One region of the Caballeronia sp. AZ1_KS37 genome, then DNA from elsewhere that is predicted to be linked to it. Evidence: riboswitches for the same ligand, from Rfam matches in the RefSeq annotation. Region 1 holds a riboswitch; the other holds the start of a gene.

What was found. Region 1 has a riboswitch for cobalamin ahead of NCS00_RS03590 (TonB-dependent receptor domain-containing protein). Riboswitches for the same ligand answer to the same signal wherever they lie in the genome.
Region 2: another riboswitch for cobalamin. It lies ahead of cobW (cobalamin biosynthesis protein CobW); the one in region 1 lies ahead of NCS00_RS03590 (TonB-dependent receptor domain-containing protein).

The regions. Positions count from the first base shown of each region.
Region 1 covers NZ_JALQDP010000002.1:87,983-95,599, forward strand. The annotation lists gene NCS00_RS03555 (LysR family transcriptional regulator) at 1-843, shown strand, start outside; gene lgt (prolipoprotein diacylglyceryl transferase) at 882-1,784, shown strand; gene NCS00_RS03565 (SIMPL domain-containing protein) at 1,837-2,565, opposite strand; gene NCS00_RS03570 (EVE domain-containing protein) at 2,635-3,093, opposite strand; RNA gene ssrS (6S RNA) at 3,173-3,354, opposite strand; gene NCS00_RS03580 (cell division protein ZapA) at 3,460-3,774, opposite strand; gene NCS00_RS03585 (ATPase) at 3,771-4,139, opposite strand; cobalamin riboswitch at 4,407-4,704, shown strand; gene NCS00_RS03590 (TonB-dependent receptor domain-containing protein) at 4,786-6,666, shown strand; gene NCS00_RS03595 (FecCD family ABC transporter permease) at 6,663-7,617, shown strand, end outside.
Region 2 covers NZ_JALQDP010000030.1:424,807-432,423, reverse strand. The annotation lists gene NCS00_RS18255 (cobyrinic acid a,c-diamide synthase CobB) at 1-114, opposite strand, end outside; gene cobO (cob(I)yrinic acid a,c-diamide adenosyltransferase) at 118-720, opposite strand; gene NCS00_RS18245 (cobalamin biosynthesis protein) at 970-1,395, opposite strand; cobalamin riboswitch at 1,442-1,699, shown strand; gene cobW (cobalamin biosynthesis protein CobW) at 1,821-2,906, shown strand; gene cobN (cobaltochelatase subunit CobN) at 2,912-6,688, shown strand; gene NCS00_RS18230 (magnesium chelatase ATPase subunit I) at 6,685-7,617, shown strand, end outside.

The sequences.
Region 1 (7,617 bases):
GCGATGACGCAGCCGCCGCTCTCGCAGGCGATCCGCGCGCTGGAAGAATCGCTCGGGGTCGCGCTTTTCGTGCGCACGAAACGGACCGTGGAGCTGACGCCCGTCGGCAAGGATCTGTTGCCGGAAGTGCGCCGCCTGCTCGCATCCGCCGATGCGCTGCGTCCGCTCGCGCAATCGCTCGCGCGCGGCGAGGCGGGCGTGCTGTCGCTCGCGTTCGTCTCCACCGCCGATTACGGGCTTCTGCCGGCGCTGCTGCGCGATTTCGGTGCGCGTCATCCCGGCGTGCGTCTGCAACTGACCGAAGCGACGAGCGACGTGCAGATCGACGAACTCGTCGCCGGGCGCGTCGATGCGGGCCTCGTCATTCCGCCGCTGCCGCCGCGTTACGCGTCGTCGCTCGAGTATGTGCCGATCGCGCGCGAGCCGCTGATGATCGCGATGTCCGAGAAGCAGGCGCAAGAGCTGAACTCGGGCGAAGACGAACCCGTCGACCTGCACGATCTCGCCGCCGCGCCGCTCGTCGTCTTTCCGAGGCGTCTCGCGCCCGGCTTGCACGACATCATCATGGGCTGCTATGGCGCGGCCGGGCTCACGCCGCGTATCGGCCAGGAGGCGATCCAGATGCAGACCATCGTGAGCCTCGTGTCCGCCGGCATGGGCGTCGCGCTCGTGCCGCAATCGCTGCGTCATCTAAGGCGCACGGGCGTCGTGTATCGTCCGCTGCTCGATCCCGGTCCTTTCGTGGAAACGGGGCTGGTATGGCGGATCGCGGAAGTGAGTCCGGTGCTCGCCGGGTTCATCGAAATCGTCCGTTCGAGGGCCGAAAGCGCCGGTTCTGTATGATTCGCCCCTGTAGCCCGCTTAAAGATTCCCACATCAGAATGCTCATACATCCCAATTTCGATCCCATCGCGATTCATCTCGGACCGCTCGCCGTGCGCTGGTACGGCCTCATGTACCTGGTGGCGTTCGTGTCGGCCATCGTCATCGGCCGGTTGCGGCTGCGGCTGCCTTATGTCGCCGCGCAAGGCTGGACCGTGAAGGACATCGACGACATGCTGTTCTACGGCGTGCTCGGCACGATTCTGGGCGGGCGCATTGGCTACGTGCTGTTTTACAAGGCCAGTTATTACGCCGCGCATCCGCTCGATATCTTCAAGGTATGGGAAGGCGGGATGTCGTTTCACGGCGGCTTTCTCGGCGTGACGCTCGCGATGGTGCTGTTCGCGTATCACCGCAAGCGCACGTGGCTGCAGGTGACGGATTTCGTCGCGCCGATGGTGCCGCTCGGTCTCGCGGCGGGGCGACTCGGCAATTTCATCAACGGCGAGCTGTGGGGCCGCGTGACGGACCCGAACGCGCCGTGGGCGATGCTCTTCCAGAACTCGACGAACGACGACGCCGTGTGGCTCTCGAAGAATCCGCAGCTCGACGCGCAGTATCACCTCACGGAAATTTTTCAGCGTTACCACATGCTGCCGCGTCATCCGTCGCAGTTGTACGAAATCGCGCTGGAAGGGCTCGTGTTGTTCATCGTGATCTGGACGTTCTCGCGCAAGCAGCGTCCGGTCGGCGCGATTTCGGCGCTGTTCCTGATCGGTTATGGACTCGCGCGCTTCACCGTGGAATTCGCGCGTGAGCCGGACGATTATCTCGGCTTGCTCGCGCTCAATCTCTCGATGGGCCAATGGCTTTCGCTGCCGATGATCGTCGCCGGCGTGGTAATGATGGTGTGGGCCTACAAGCGCAATCTGCGCCTGCCGCCCGAATCCGCAAAGGCTTGAGGAAAGAGCGGGGCGGTCGAACGCCGCCCCGCGTGAACAGCGGGAGCGACGTTTAGCGTCCCATTTGTACGGAGCCGGAAACGTCGACTGTCACCGTGGTCGTGCCGGCTTCCATCGCGATCGGGGCCATCTTCGCATCGGCGCTCATCGCGCGCGATTGCATCATCATGACGGGACGCGGCTGCGCGCCGCTCCGTCCGACATTCACTTCCCGAATCGTGAAATTGCTGTAGCCGAAGCCTTGCGCGGCGCTTTGCGCCTGCTTGCGGAACGAATCGATGGCTTGCGAGACGAGCTTTTGCTCGGCCGCGCGCTGCGCTTCGGGCGACAGCGAGAACGCGACGCTACCCACTTGCATCGACGAACTCATCTTGCCCGCGAGCTTCGATGCCGCCGCGAAGTCATGCGATTCGAGCACGACTTCCGTGCGCCCGCGCCACGCGGAAATCTTGCCGTCGCGATCCGTCGACGGATAGACGGTGAACGAGCCGCTCTTCGCGGTCACGCCGTCGACACCTTTGGCTTCGCGTAACGCGGCCTCGGCGCGCTGATTGAGCGTGCTGGTGAGCGACGACGGATCGGCCGCTTCCTGTTCGTAGAAGAGCGTGATGTTGACGACATCCTGCGGCACTTGCGCGCTCGCTTGTGCGGAGAGCGAGAGCACGCCCGAGGGCTGTGGCTGCGTCATCACCGTCTGCGCAGCGGCGGTTTGAGACAACGTTAGCGCGGCACCGGACATCGCGAGCAGGGCGAAGGCGGCGGCGGTTTTCTTATTGAGCATCGAAGGACTCCGTGACATCGCGTACGTGCGACGGGATTTAGTCGCAGTCGTGAAGTCGTAAGTTCCTTGTTAGACGAGGTGCTCGGTAATAAATCGCCATTGCGCTTCGGTCACGGGCGTGATCGAGAGCCGGTTGCCGCGCGCGAGCACTTGCATGTCGGCAAGCTCTGGATGTTCGCGCAACGCGGCGAGCGATATGAGCGGCGTCTTCTTCACGAACTTCACGTCGACGAGCATCCAGCGCGGCGTTTCCTGCGTCGATTTCGGATCGTAGTAATCGCTCTTCGGATCGAATTGCGTGGGATCCGGATATGCCGTCGAGCACACTTTCGCGATGCCCGCGATGCCCGGCTCCGGGCAGCTCGAATGATAGAAGAGCACGCCGTCGCCGATCTGCATCTGATCGCGCATGAAGTTGCGCGCCTGATAGTTGCGTACGCCCGTCCACGGCAAGGTTTTTTTCGGCGCGTGCGCGAGATGATCGATGCTCGCTTCGTCCGGTTCGGACTTCATCAGCCAGTAGCGCATGGTCGTGTGCATGAATCGAAGAGCGAACGGCAGGGACAAACGAAAACGGCATCGGAAAAACCGATGCCGTTTCTTGAATGAGGTCCCCGCCACAGCCGCTAGGCCGGCATCCTGAACCTGGGTTCAAGATTGGTCGCGGTAAGCAACACTTCGGGTACATCGGACTAGCGACGCGCGCGCCCGTGCTGCAAGGTTCCGCAACCGTGCCAATGTAGCATTGGTTCAAGGAATATATGACCTTGGCGTACCAGGCAGGGAAACGTCACTCTACACCAATCGTTTGCCTTCTGCAGCCTCTTCACGCTACTTCGGCGGTTTCTTTTTTCGATTGACATTGCGCGCTGATTGACTCGACGCGCATCTGCCTTATTGCGCTTCGTGTTGCGCAATGACCGCGCCCAATTGCTCGTTCATCGAGTGCATCGTGCGGCGGATTTCTTCGGCGGGGAAGGCCTCGCCGTGACGCACGCTGTCCTGCAGCTTAAGCAATTCCGACGCCAGCGAAAGCGCCGCCATCACCGCGATGCGATCCGTGCCGCGCACGCTGCTTGCATTGCGCACTTTGTTCATTTCGGCGTCGACGCGCGCGACGGCTTCACGCAATGCGCCTTCGGTTTCCGGCGAGCACGCGAGACGATACGGCTGCCCGAGAATGGATACTTCGATCTGCGTGGTCGTCATGCCTTCTCTCCCTGATGATGCTCGCCGTGCAATTCCGTTTCATGTGCTTCCTGGGAATCGGCTTCGAGGAGATCGAGTTGATTGTCGGACTCGGCATGTTGCGCGGACTTGCCGCGCGGCAGCTTTTCGAGAATCGCGTTCAGGCGGATTTGCGCGTCGTCGATTTTCGCGGACAGCGAATCGCGTTCGGACTGCAGCGTATCGCGCTCTTCGCGCACTTGCGCGAGCTCGGCCTGCACGTTCGCATAGTCGGCGCGCAGCTGTTCGAGTTGTTCCTGCAGCGCTTGATGCGCCTGCTTGTGGCGCTCGCTGATCTGGATCAGCCGGCCGATGTTTCCTGACAGTGATTCGAGTTCGTTGAGCATGTGCTGCGTCCTCTAAAGACCTCGCATTTTAGCGCGGTTCAACGGAGCTTCCGATAAATGTCTCGTTTCGAGACGTAACAACACGCGATCTAGCGCTTAATCCTTCGAATCAAGCGCATGTCGCGATGCATTCGTGTGCAGAAAACGCGAGCGCCCCGCAACGCTCGTGATGACAGGCCGGCCGCTTCTCTTTCGCTTCTCGTTCGATTCGTCATGCGCCGCGCCAGTCTGGCCGCGCGGTTTTCTTGACGGCCCCGAACCGCGCTCCTACACTTGCCGCACTTTTGGTGCTCGCATCCGCGGATCTCGTGGATGCAGTCAAACGGGAAACAGGGAGCGAAGTCGCCGCAATCGACGACGAGCCAACCTGTGCTGCCCCCGCAACGGTAAGCGACCGCAACGCAAGTTGCAAGTCGTCTCATGCGCGTTTTTGCCGCGCGAGCGTGTCGAAATTCGTCGCACGCGCGCGACTGCAAGAAACGTGTCGATGCCACTGCGCGCCATGCGCGGGAAGGCGAGACGATTGATCGCCAGCCCGGATACCGGCCGGAGTCCGACGCATCGGCGCGCATGGCGCGGTGCGTTCGTCGCGCATCGTCCTCGCGGGGAGCGGGGTCGCGCTCACGCGAAACGGAACACTTCACACATGGTATTGCCACTGGCCGCGCTCAGAAGCGGTCTCTCCCGTCATGGCGCGCTCGTTGCGGCCATCGGCGCCTTGCCGTTCGCCGGCGCTGCACAGGCGGCCCAGACGGAAGACAGCACGCAAACGCTTGCGCCCGTCGTCGTCACATCGACGCGCGCGCCGCAGCCGCTTGCCGAATCGATTCCGCAGACATCGCTTTTTGACGAGCAGGACATCGCCGATGCAAACGCAAGCGACGCGCTCGGACTCGTCGCGCTCGCGCCCGGCGTGCAGATCACGCGCAACGGCGGACCGGGCTCGAACTCGGGGCTTTTCATACGCGGTGCGGCGTCGTCGCAATCGCTCGTGCTGATCGACGGCGTGCGCGTCGAATCGGCGTCGCTCGGCGCGGCACAGCTATCGCAATTGATGCTCGACCAGATCGGGCGCGTCGAGGTCGTGAACGGCAACGTGTCGGCGCTCTATGGATCGAATGCGATTGGCGGCGTCGTGCAGATCTTCACGAAGGAAGGCGAGGCGCATCCGCCGCGCTTCAACTTCGAGGCCGAGTACGGCAGCTATCACACGCAGCGGCAATCGGCGGGCGTGAGCGGCGCGCTCGACAAGGACGGCCGCACGACCTTCAGCGTGAACGTCTCGCGCGAGAAAACCGACGGCTTCTCGTCGATCGATCCGGGAATCGCGCCCGGCGCCAATCCGAACGCGAACGGCTATCTGAACGAGAGCGTCGCGGCGACGCTGCGTCACAAGTTCAGCGACAAGTGGGACGCGGGCGTGCGCTTCCTGCAATCGAACGGCATCAACAGTTTCGACGATGCCTATGGCCAGCCGACGGATATCAACGAAACGCACGATCGCGTGCGCTCGGCGTCGGTGTTTGCGAACGGCCGCGTCACGGATAACTGGACGGCGCACTTCACGATCGCGCAGGGACAGGACCGCGCGAACATCGAGCAGAACGGCGTCTATACGAGCCGTTTCGATTCGGAGAACCGGCAATATACGTGGCAGAACGACGTGCGGATCAGCGACGCGCACAAGCTGCTCTTCGGCTACGAGCATCTCGATCAGACGCTCGATTCCCATCAGTTCAGCGCGCCCGACCGTCATGTGAATTCGATGTTCGCGGGTTACGTGGGGCACGTCGGCGCGAACGAGTTGCAGGCGAATCTGCGCCGCGATCAGTATTCCGATTTCGGCGGCGCGAACAGCTACTATCTGGGCTACGCGTATAACTTCGACGCGCACTGGAAGGCGAGCGCGAGCTATTCGGCCTCGTTTCGCGCGCCGAGCTTCGACGATCTCTACTATCCGCTGAGCGGCAATCCGTCGATTCAGCCGGAGCGGAGTCATTCGGTCGAGGCGGCGTTGCAGTACGCATCGAATGCGCTCGGCGTGGTGCGCGTGACGCTTTTTCAGACGCGCTATTCGAATTTGATCGATTACGTGTCCGACGGCGGCTTCTACTATGTCGCGCAGAACGTCGGGCGCGCGAAGGTGCAGGGCATCGAGGGATCGTGGGCGGGGCACGTCGGCGCAACGGATGTGCGCGCGGGCGTCACGTTCCAGAATCCCGTCGACGAAACGAATCACGAGGATTTGACGCGGCGCGCGCGGCATTTCGCGACGCTGACGGCGCATCGCACGATCGGGCCGTGGCGCGTCGGTGGCGAATGGATCGTGAGCGGTCAACGCAGCGATTACGATTCGACGCTCGCGGGCTACGGCATCGTGAATCTGTCGGCGCGCTACGACATCTCGAAGTCGTGGTACGTCACGGCGCGCATCGACAACCTGTTCGACAAGGACTATGAACTTGCGTACTCGTACAACACGCCACGACGCGGCGCGTACATCACGTTGGGCTGGCATCCGTCGTGAGCCGCGTGGCTGAACGTCCGCGCGCGATGAACGCGAGCCGCGCCACCGCGATCTGGATCGCGCTCGGCGCAGCGACGCTCGTCGTGCTGGTCGCGTCGCTCGCGATGGGCAGCGTCGCATTGCCCGTATCGCGCGCGATCGGCGCGCTCTTTCACGCGCACTCGGCGACGCCCGATATCGCCGATGACATCGTGCTGACCTTGCGTCTGCCGCGCGCGCTCGCGGGCTTCGCGTCGGGCGCATTGCTCGCGTTCGCCGGCGCGCTGCTGCAAGTGCTGTTGCGCAATCCGCTGGCGGAACCGTACGTGCTCGGCGTATCCGGCGGCGCGGCAACCTTCGCGCTTGCCGCGATGCTCGGGTCGCTGCCGTGGTGGGGCGTCGATATCGCGGCTTGCGCGGGCGCGTTCGCATCGATCGTTCTGGTCCTCGGACTCGCGCGCAAGGACTTGTGGCAAAGCGGACAGGACGCATCGCCGAGGCTCTTGCTGACGGGTGTCGTGATCGCATCGGGATGGGGCGCGCTCATCACGCTGATCCTGAGCGTCGCGCCCGAGAACCGTTTGCGCGGCATGATCTTCTGGCTGACGGGCGATCTCAACGGCGCGGCGGCGCCATGGCCCGCGCTGATCGCGCTCGCCGTCGTGCTCGCGGTCATCGTTCCCGTCGCACCGCAACTGAACGTGCTCTTGCGCGGCGATACGACCGCGCGCGCGCTCGGCGTGCCGGTCGAGCGCTTGCGTCTGCGCGTGTATCTCGTCGCATCGATCGCGGCGGCGGCCGCCGTGACGACGGCGGGCACCATCGGCTTCGTCGGGCTCGTCGTGCCGCATCTGTTGCGCCTCGCGTTCGGCAACGATCAGCGCATGCTCGTGCCCGCCGCCGCGCTCGCGGGCGGACTCGCGGTGATGGCCGCCGATCTCGTCGCGCGCACGGTGATCGCGCCCGCGCAAT
Region 2 (7,617 bases), on a different contig from region 1:
CACGCGTACCGTCAGGCCTCGGCGCGCGTGATGACGCGCAAGCGCCGCCGTCACCGTGGTCTTGCCTTGATGCGACGCACTCGCGCCGATGAAGAGAGCGGGGCAGTCGGGCATCGCTCAGAACTCGACGCCGCGTTGCGCTTTCACGCCTTGCTCGCGATACGGATGCTTCACGAGCCGCATTTCCGTGACGAGATCGGCAAGTTCGATCAACGCATCGGGCGCGTGGCGACCGGTCACGACGACATGCAGCATCGCGGGCCGCGCCTTCAGCACGTCGAGCACTTCATCGAGCGGCAGATACTCGTACTTGAGCACGGTGTTGAGTTCGTCGAGCACGACCATCTGATATTCGCCGCTCTCGATCATGCGGCGCGCTTCGTTCCAGCCCTTGCGCGCGGTGGCCATGTCGGCTTCGCGATTCTGCGTGTTCCAGGTGTAGCCATCTCCCATGGTGACGAAATCGCAATGCGCGATTGCGCCGAGGAAATCGCGCTCCGATGTATGCAGCGCGCCCTTGATGAACTGCACGACGCCGAGCTTCATGCCGTGTCCGAGCACGCGCACCGCCATGCCGAACGCGGCCGTTGTCTTGCCCTTGCCGTTGCCGGTATTCACGATCAAAAGGCCTTTCTCGTGATCGGCGGCGGCCTGCTTTTTCTCGTGGCCTTCCTTGCGGCGCTGGGTCATGCGCAGATGCGATTCGGTATCGGTTTTCACGGGAGCTCCAGAGAAAGACGGCCGTATCGTACAACAGGCGGCGGCTTAATTCTGCGCTAACAGACGGCAGGCATCATGCAATCAACGTAATCACCGACTTGAGGAGCAAGCAAATGGACGCGCTCTATCTCTATCTGGAACTCGTCGCGCTTGGCGTTCTCGTCTGGCTTTGCCGCGACAAGTTCAAACCGGTCGTGGCGAAGCCGCTCGCCGAAACGCCGCGTCCGCGCACGACCGCAAGACCGGTATTCATGTTCCGTTCGCGCGGGGCGCATGCATCGCTGCGATCGCGACGGTTACGCCACAATCGATCGTCTTTGGCACGATGAGCGTTCGCGCGTTGCCCGCGAGCAGCGCGCAAGGCTCGCATACGCCATCGACGTTCATATGCGCCATTGCATGATGCGATATCGCCGTGCGCGGCGCTTGCGCGATTTCATCGGCGCCGTAGAAGCGCAATGTCAGACGATGACGCTCGCAGAACGCGAGCAGTCCCGCCTCGTGCCGTTTCGCGTCGATGCTCGCGATGATGGCGATGTCGCCGAACGCAAGCGTGCCCAAAGCGCCGCGCACGGCGTGCTCGATTGCGTCGGCGCTCGCGCCCCGCGTGCAGCCGATCCCCACGGCAAGACGCGTGACAGCGGGCTGATTCATGTGGGCGATGACGAATTCCATGTGCGCCGACCTTACCACCTTTCTTGACGCTCGCGCCCGCCGGGCCTAGACTTTCACGCAGTTTTGGTGCTCGCGCGCGGATTCTCTCGTGCGCAGTTAAACGGGAAGCAGGGCGCGTTCCTTTCGATTCGTCGAACGCACGTCAACCTGCGCTGCCCCCGCAACGGTAAGCGATTCACCGCGCACGGCATTTTCATCGCGTGTACGGGAAGCCGGCTTCGAGGCCACTGCGCGTGAGAAACGCGCGGGAAGGCGAAGCGGCGTCGTCGTCAGCCCGGATACCGGCCAGACTTTGAGCGGGGCTTGCTGTCGCGGGGATGCGGCGCGGCCCATGATCCATAAAAGCGTGCGTTTCTCTTTCATCCAGCCGCGTTGCCAGGCATCGCGCGACATGAAGCGCATGCAACCGAAGCCACGGAGCGACGATGCAAACCCGCAAGATTCCCGTCACGGTCGTGACCGGCTTTCTCGGCAGCGGCAAGACCACACTGATGCGGCATATCCTCTCCAATGCGCAAGGCAAGCGCATCGCGGTGATCGTCAACGAGTTCGGCGAGCTCGGCATCGACGGGGAGATCTTGAAGGGTTGCGGCATCGGTTGCGAGGATGAAGCCGGCTCGAAAGACCGCAATCTGTACGAGCTCGCGAACGGTTGTCTCTGCTGCACCGTGCAGGAAGAGTTCTATCCGCTCATGGAACAACTCGTCGAGCGGCGCGAGAGCATCGATCACGTGCTGATCGAAACGTCCGGTCTCGCTTTGCCGAAGCCGCTCGTGCAGGCGTTCAACTGGCCGTCGATCAAGAACGCATTCACCGTCGATGCCGTCGTGACCGTGGTCGATGGACCCGCTGCCGCGAGCGGTCAGTTCGCGGCGAATCCCGTCGCCGTCGATGCGCAACGCAAGGCCGATCCCAATCTCGATCACGAATCGCCGCTGCATGAATTGTTCGAGGACCAGCTTTCGTCTGCCGATCTCGTCATCGTCAACAAGACCGATCTCATGGATGATGAAGCGCTGCGAAAGGTCGAAGCGCTCGTGCGGCCCGAGATTCCGCCCGAAGTGAAGATCGTGCCCGCGCAGATGGGCAGGCTCGATGTGCATACATTGCTCGGTCTCGAATCCGCATCGGAAGAGACGATTCATTTGCGGCACGATCATCACGGTTCGCCCGATGAAGCAGGCCACGCCGATCATCATCATGACGAGTTCGATTCGGTCGTCGTGCATGGCAACGTCGAATCGCGCGAGCAGGCGCTGGCCGCGCTGCATGCGCTCGTCGAGCAGCACACGATCTATCGCGTGAAGGGTTTCGCTGCGTTGCCGGGCGCGGCGATGCGGCTCGTCGTGCAAGGCGTCGGACGACGCTTCGACAGTTACTTCGACCGCCGCTGGGAAGCGGGCGAAGCGAAGACCCAAAGCCGCTTCGTGCTGATCGGCGAAGACCTCGAACGCGCGACGCTGCAACGCGCGTTCGACGCCGCGCTCGCGAGCGCGCCCGTGCAGGCGTAACCGCGATGCATCTGCTCCGCACGACGCCGGGAGGCTTCGTCGACGACGCGCAGGGCGTCATGCGTATCGATCAGACGAGCGCGCCGATCGTCGTGCTCAGCTCCGCCGATACGACGCTCGCGTTGCTCGCGAGCGCGTTTCCGCGTCTCGAGCCCGGCTTTCCCGACGTGCGGCTCGCGAATCAATCGTTTCTGCGTCAGCCCGCATCGGTCGATTTCTATGTCGACGATGTATTGCGTCACGCGAAGGTCGTGATCGTCGATCATCTCGGCGGCGAATCGTACTGGCCGTACGGCATCGAGCGGCTCGTCGCGCTCGCGAAAGAGCGCAAGCAGATGCTCGCGATGTTTTCGGGCGATCTCACCGAGGACCCGAATCTTATCGGCAAGAGCACGGCCGATGCAGCGTTTTGCCGCGAGCTGTCGCGCTATCTGCGCGAAGGCGGCGCGCGCAATGCCGAGGAGTTTCTACGCGCGATCGCGCATCGCGCGTTCGGCTTCGGGCGCGAGCCGCAGCCGCCGAGTCCGCTGCCCGCCGTCGCGATCTATCATCCCGAGCGCGATATCGCGGTCATCGACGACTGGCAGGCGCGCTGGACCGAAGGCGCGAGCGTCGCCGCGATTCTGTTTTACCGCGCGCATTTGCAATCGGGCAATACGGCCGTGTTCGATGCGCTCATCGAAGCGCTCGAAAAAGAAGGCATGAATCCGTTGCCGATCGCGATTTCGTCGCTCAAGGAAAGCGTGAGCCGCGAAGTGGTCGAGCGTTTGTGCGCGCAGCATCGCGCATCGCTCGTATTGAACACGACGGCTTTTGCGGCGAGCGTGATCGGCGAGGACGAAGCATTCGAAGTCGCGGGCGATGCGCCCGTGCTGCAAGTCATCCTGAGCGGCGGCAATCGCGATGACTGGCAGAAGGACAATCACGGCCTGAATTCGCGCGACGTCGCCATGCATGTCGCGCTTCCCGAAGTCGATGGCCGCATCATCACGCGCGCCGTGAGTTTCAAGGGGCTCGCATATCACTGCAAGCATACGCAGGTGGATGTCGTGCGCTATCAGGCCGACGCGGAGCGCGTGCGCTTCGTCGCCGAACTGAGCCGGCGTTGGTCCAAGCTGCGTCATACGCCGAACGCGCAGAAGCGCATCGCGCTCGTGCTGGCGAACTACCCGGCGAGCGAAGGGCGCATCGGCAATGGCGTGGGACTCGATACGCCTGCATCCGCGATCAACATTCTGTCGATGCTCGCGCGAGAAGGCTATCGCGTCGGCACGATGCCGCCGAACGGCGATGCGCTCATCGCCGCGTTGACGGAAGGCGTGACCAACGATCCCGTCGTCCGCGATATGCGCCCTGCGTTGCAGAGTCTTTCGCTCGATGACTATCTCGACGCGTATCGCACACTGCCCGCCGATGCGCGCGCCGCGCTCGAAAAAACCTGGGGCGCACCCGAAGACGACCCGACGATCAGACGCGGCCGTTTCATGATCGCGGGCTATCGCTGCGGGGAAGTGTTCATCGGCATTCAGCCTTCGCGTTCGCGGCAGCGCAACGATTACGCGAGCTATCACGATGCCGAACTCGTGCCGCCGCATTCCTATCTCGCGTTCTACTTCTGGCTGCGTCTGCGCTTTCAGGCGGATGCGCTCGTGCATGTCGGCAAGCACGGCAATCTCGAATGGCTGCCGGGAAAGAGCGTCGCGTTGTCGTCATCGTGCTGGCCGGATGCGATTCTCGGACCGATGCCGCATCTCTATCCGTTCATCGTCAACGATCCGGGCGAAGGCAGTCAGGCGAAGCGCCGCGCGCAGGCCGTGATCATCGATCATCTGATGCCGCCGCTCACGCGCGCCGAGAACTATGGGCCATTGCAGGATCTCGAGCGTCAGGTCGACGAATACTACGAAGCGTTGATGGTCGATGTGCGCCGCGCGAAGCTGCTGCGCAAGACGATTCTCGCGAACATCGTCGAGAACCGGCTGCACGAGGAACTCGGGCTGGATGCGCCACGCGATACCGTGGGTGAAGACGCGTTGCTCACGCGCGCCGATGCCTATCTCTGCGAACTGAAGGAAGCGCAGATTCGCGACGGCCTGCATGTATTCGGTGTCTCGCCGCAAGGCGTGCAACGACGCGACACGCTGCTCGCGCTCGGCCGCTTTCCGATCGGCGACGGGCAGGGCGCGAACGCGAGCCTGATCGTCGCGATCGCACGGGATCTGCAATTGCCCGATATCTTCGATCCGCTCGATGCGGATTGGGCCGCGCCGTGGACCGGCCCGCGTCCGCAAGCACTTGCCGATGTGAGCGAAGCGCCGTGGCGTCATCAAGGCGATACGCGCGAGCGCCTCGAATCGTTAGCGATGCAACTATTGTCCGATGCTGACGCAGCCGCGCCCGGACCGCGTGCATCGCTCGTGCTCGAACGTCTGCGTGGCGATGTGCTCGCGCGGCTCGATGCGTGCGGCCCGCAAGAGCTGACGCAACTGAAGCGAGGTCTCGAAGGCCGTTTCGTGCCGCCGGGTCCGAGCGGCTCGCCTTCGCGCGGCAGACCGGACGTGCTGCCCACCGGCCGCAACTTCTATTCCGTCGATACGCGCGCATTGCCGACGCAAGCCGCATGGTCGCTCGGCGTAAAGTCGGCGAACGCCTTGGTCGAACGCCATGTGCAGGATCACGGCGATTTTCCGCGGGCAATCGGCTTGTCGGTGTGGGGCACGGCGACGATGCGGACCGGCGGCGACGATATCGCGCAGGCGTTCGCGTTGATCGGCGTGCGGCCCAAGTGGGCGGCGGGCAGTCATCGCGTGACCGACTTCGAGATTCTGCCGATCTCGATCTTCAACCGGCCGCGCATCGATGTGACATTGCGCGTATCGGGCTTCTTCCGCGATGCGTTCGCGAATCTCATTCATCTCTTCGATGCGGCGGTGCAGGCCGTCGCCGAATTGGACGACGAGCCCGCCGATGTCAACCCGATCCGCGCGCGCATCCTTCGTGAGCGCGACGAGCTGATCGCGCGCGGCATCGAGACGAAGGACGCGCGGCGTCGAGCGGGCTGGCGCGTGTTCAGCACGAAGCCGGGCGCATACGGCGCGGGTCTGCAGGAACTGATCGACGCAAAGCAATGGCAGACCGATGCGGATCTTTCCGCCGCGTATCAAAGCGCGGGCGGCTACGCGTATTCGCAATCGGGCGATGGCGTCGAAGCACGCGCGAGCTTCGGCGCGCGGCTATCGACGCTCGATGTCGTCGTGCAGAACCAGGACAATCGCGAACACGATCTGCTCGATTCGAACGACTATCACCAGTTCCAGGGCGGCATGGTCGCGGCCGTGCGCTATCTGTCGGGCGTGCAGCCGCAGACGTATAACGCCGATCACAGCAATCCCGCTGCGCCGCGCGTTCGCACGCTGAACGAAGAGATTGCGCGCGTGGTGCGTTCACGCGTGGTCAATCCGAAGTGGATCGATGGCGTGAAGCGGCACGGTTACAAGGGCGCGTCCGAACTCGCGGCGACCGTCGACTACCTGTTCGGCTACGACGCCACCGCGCGCGTCGTGTCGGATCATCAGTACGCGCTGGTCACCGATGCCTATGTGAACGATGCCGACACGCGCGAGTTCATTGCGCAGCACAATCCGCACGCGTTGCAATCGATCTGCGAGCGTCTGCTCGAAGCGATGCAACGCGGTCTGTGGCAGCAACCCGCTGGCTATCGCGAGCAGGTCGAACGGCATCTGCTCGATGTCGAACAGCACATCGAAGGCCGACATTCTTGAACGAATCCATCACATCTGCCGTGTTTCCTTTTTCGGCGCTCGTCGCACAAGCGCCCTTGCAGCAGGCGCTTTTGCTCGCGGCCGTCGATCCTTCGATCGGCGGCGTGCTCGTGAGCGGGCCGCGCGGCACCGCGAAATCCACCGCGACGCGCGCACTCGCGGAGTTGCTGCCCGAAGGGAGGCTCGTGACCTTGCCGCTCGGCGCGAGCGAGGAACAGTTGATCGGCACGCTCGACATCCAAAGCGCATTGCGCGACGGTGGTGTGAAGTTTTCTCCGGGCCTGCTTGCGAAGGCGCATCGGGGCGTGCTGTATGTCGATGAAGTGAATCTCCTGCCGAATCCGCTCGTCGATCAGTTGCTCGATGTCGCGGCGAGCGGCGTGAACATCGTCGAGCGCGATGGCATTTCGCATCGGCACGACGCGCGCTTCGTGCTGATCGGCACGATGAATCCGGAAGAGGGCGAGTTGCGGCCGCAATTGCTCGATCGTTTCGGTCTTGCCGTGGAGATGAACAATTGCTTCGATGCGCTCGTGCGGCAACGCATCGTCAAAGCGCGTCTTGCATTCGATGCCGATCCTGATGCGTTTCGCGCGCGGCATCGCGACGAGCAGGCTTCGCTGGAATCGCGCATTCACGCGGCGCGCGCGGCATTGTCGTCATTCGATTTCGATGATGCGGTTCATGCGCGCGTGAGCGAGCTTTGCATCGAGGCGCATGTCGACGGCTTGCGTGCGGACATCGTCATGCTGCGCGCGGCGCGTGCGCTGGCTGCGTTGGAGGAAGCAGCGGGCGTGAACGTCACGCACGTCGAACGCGTCGCCGATGCGGTGCTTAAGCATCGGCGAAGAGAAGGGGAAGCGCCTTCACGCGAACCGGCAGGCCGCGAGTCGACGTCGCCCGATGCAGGCTCGAACCAAGCGGATTGG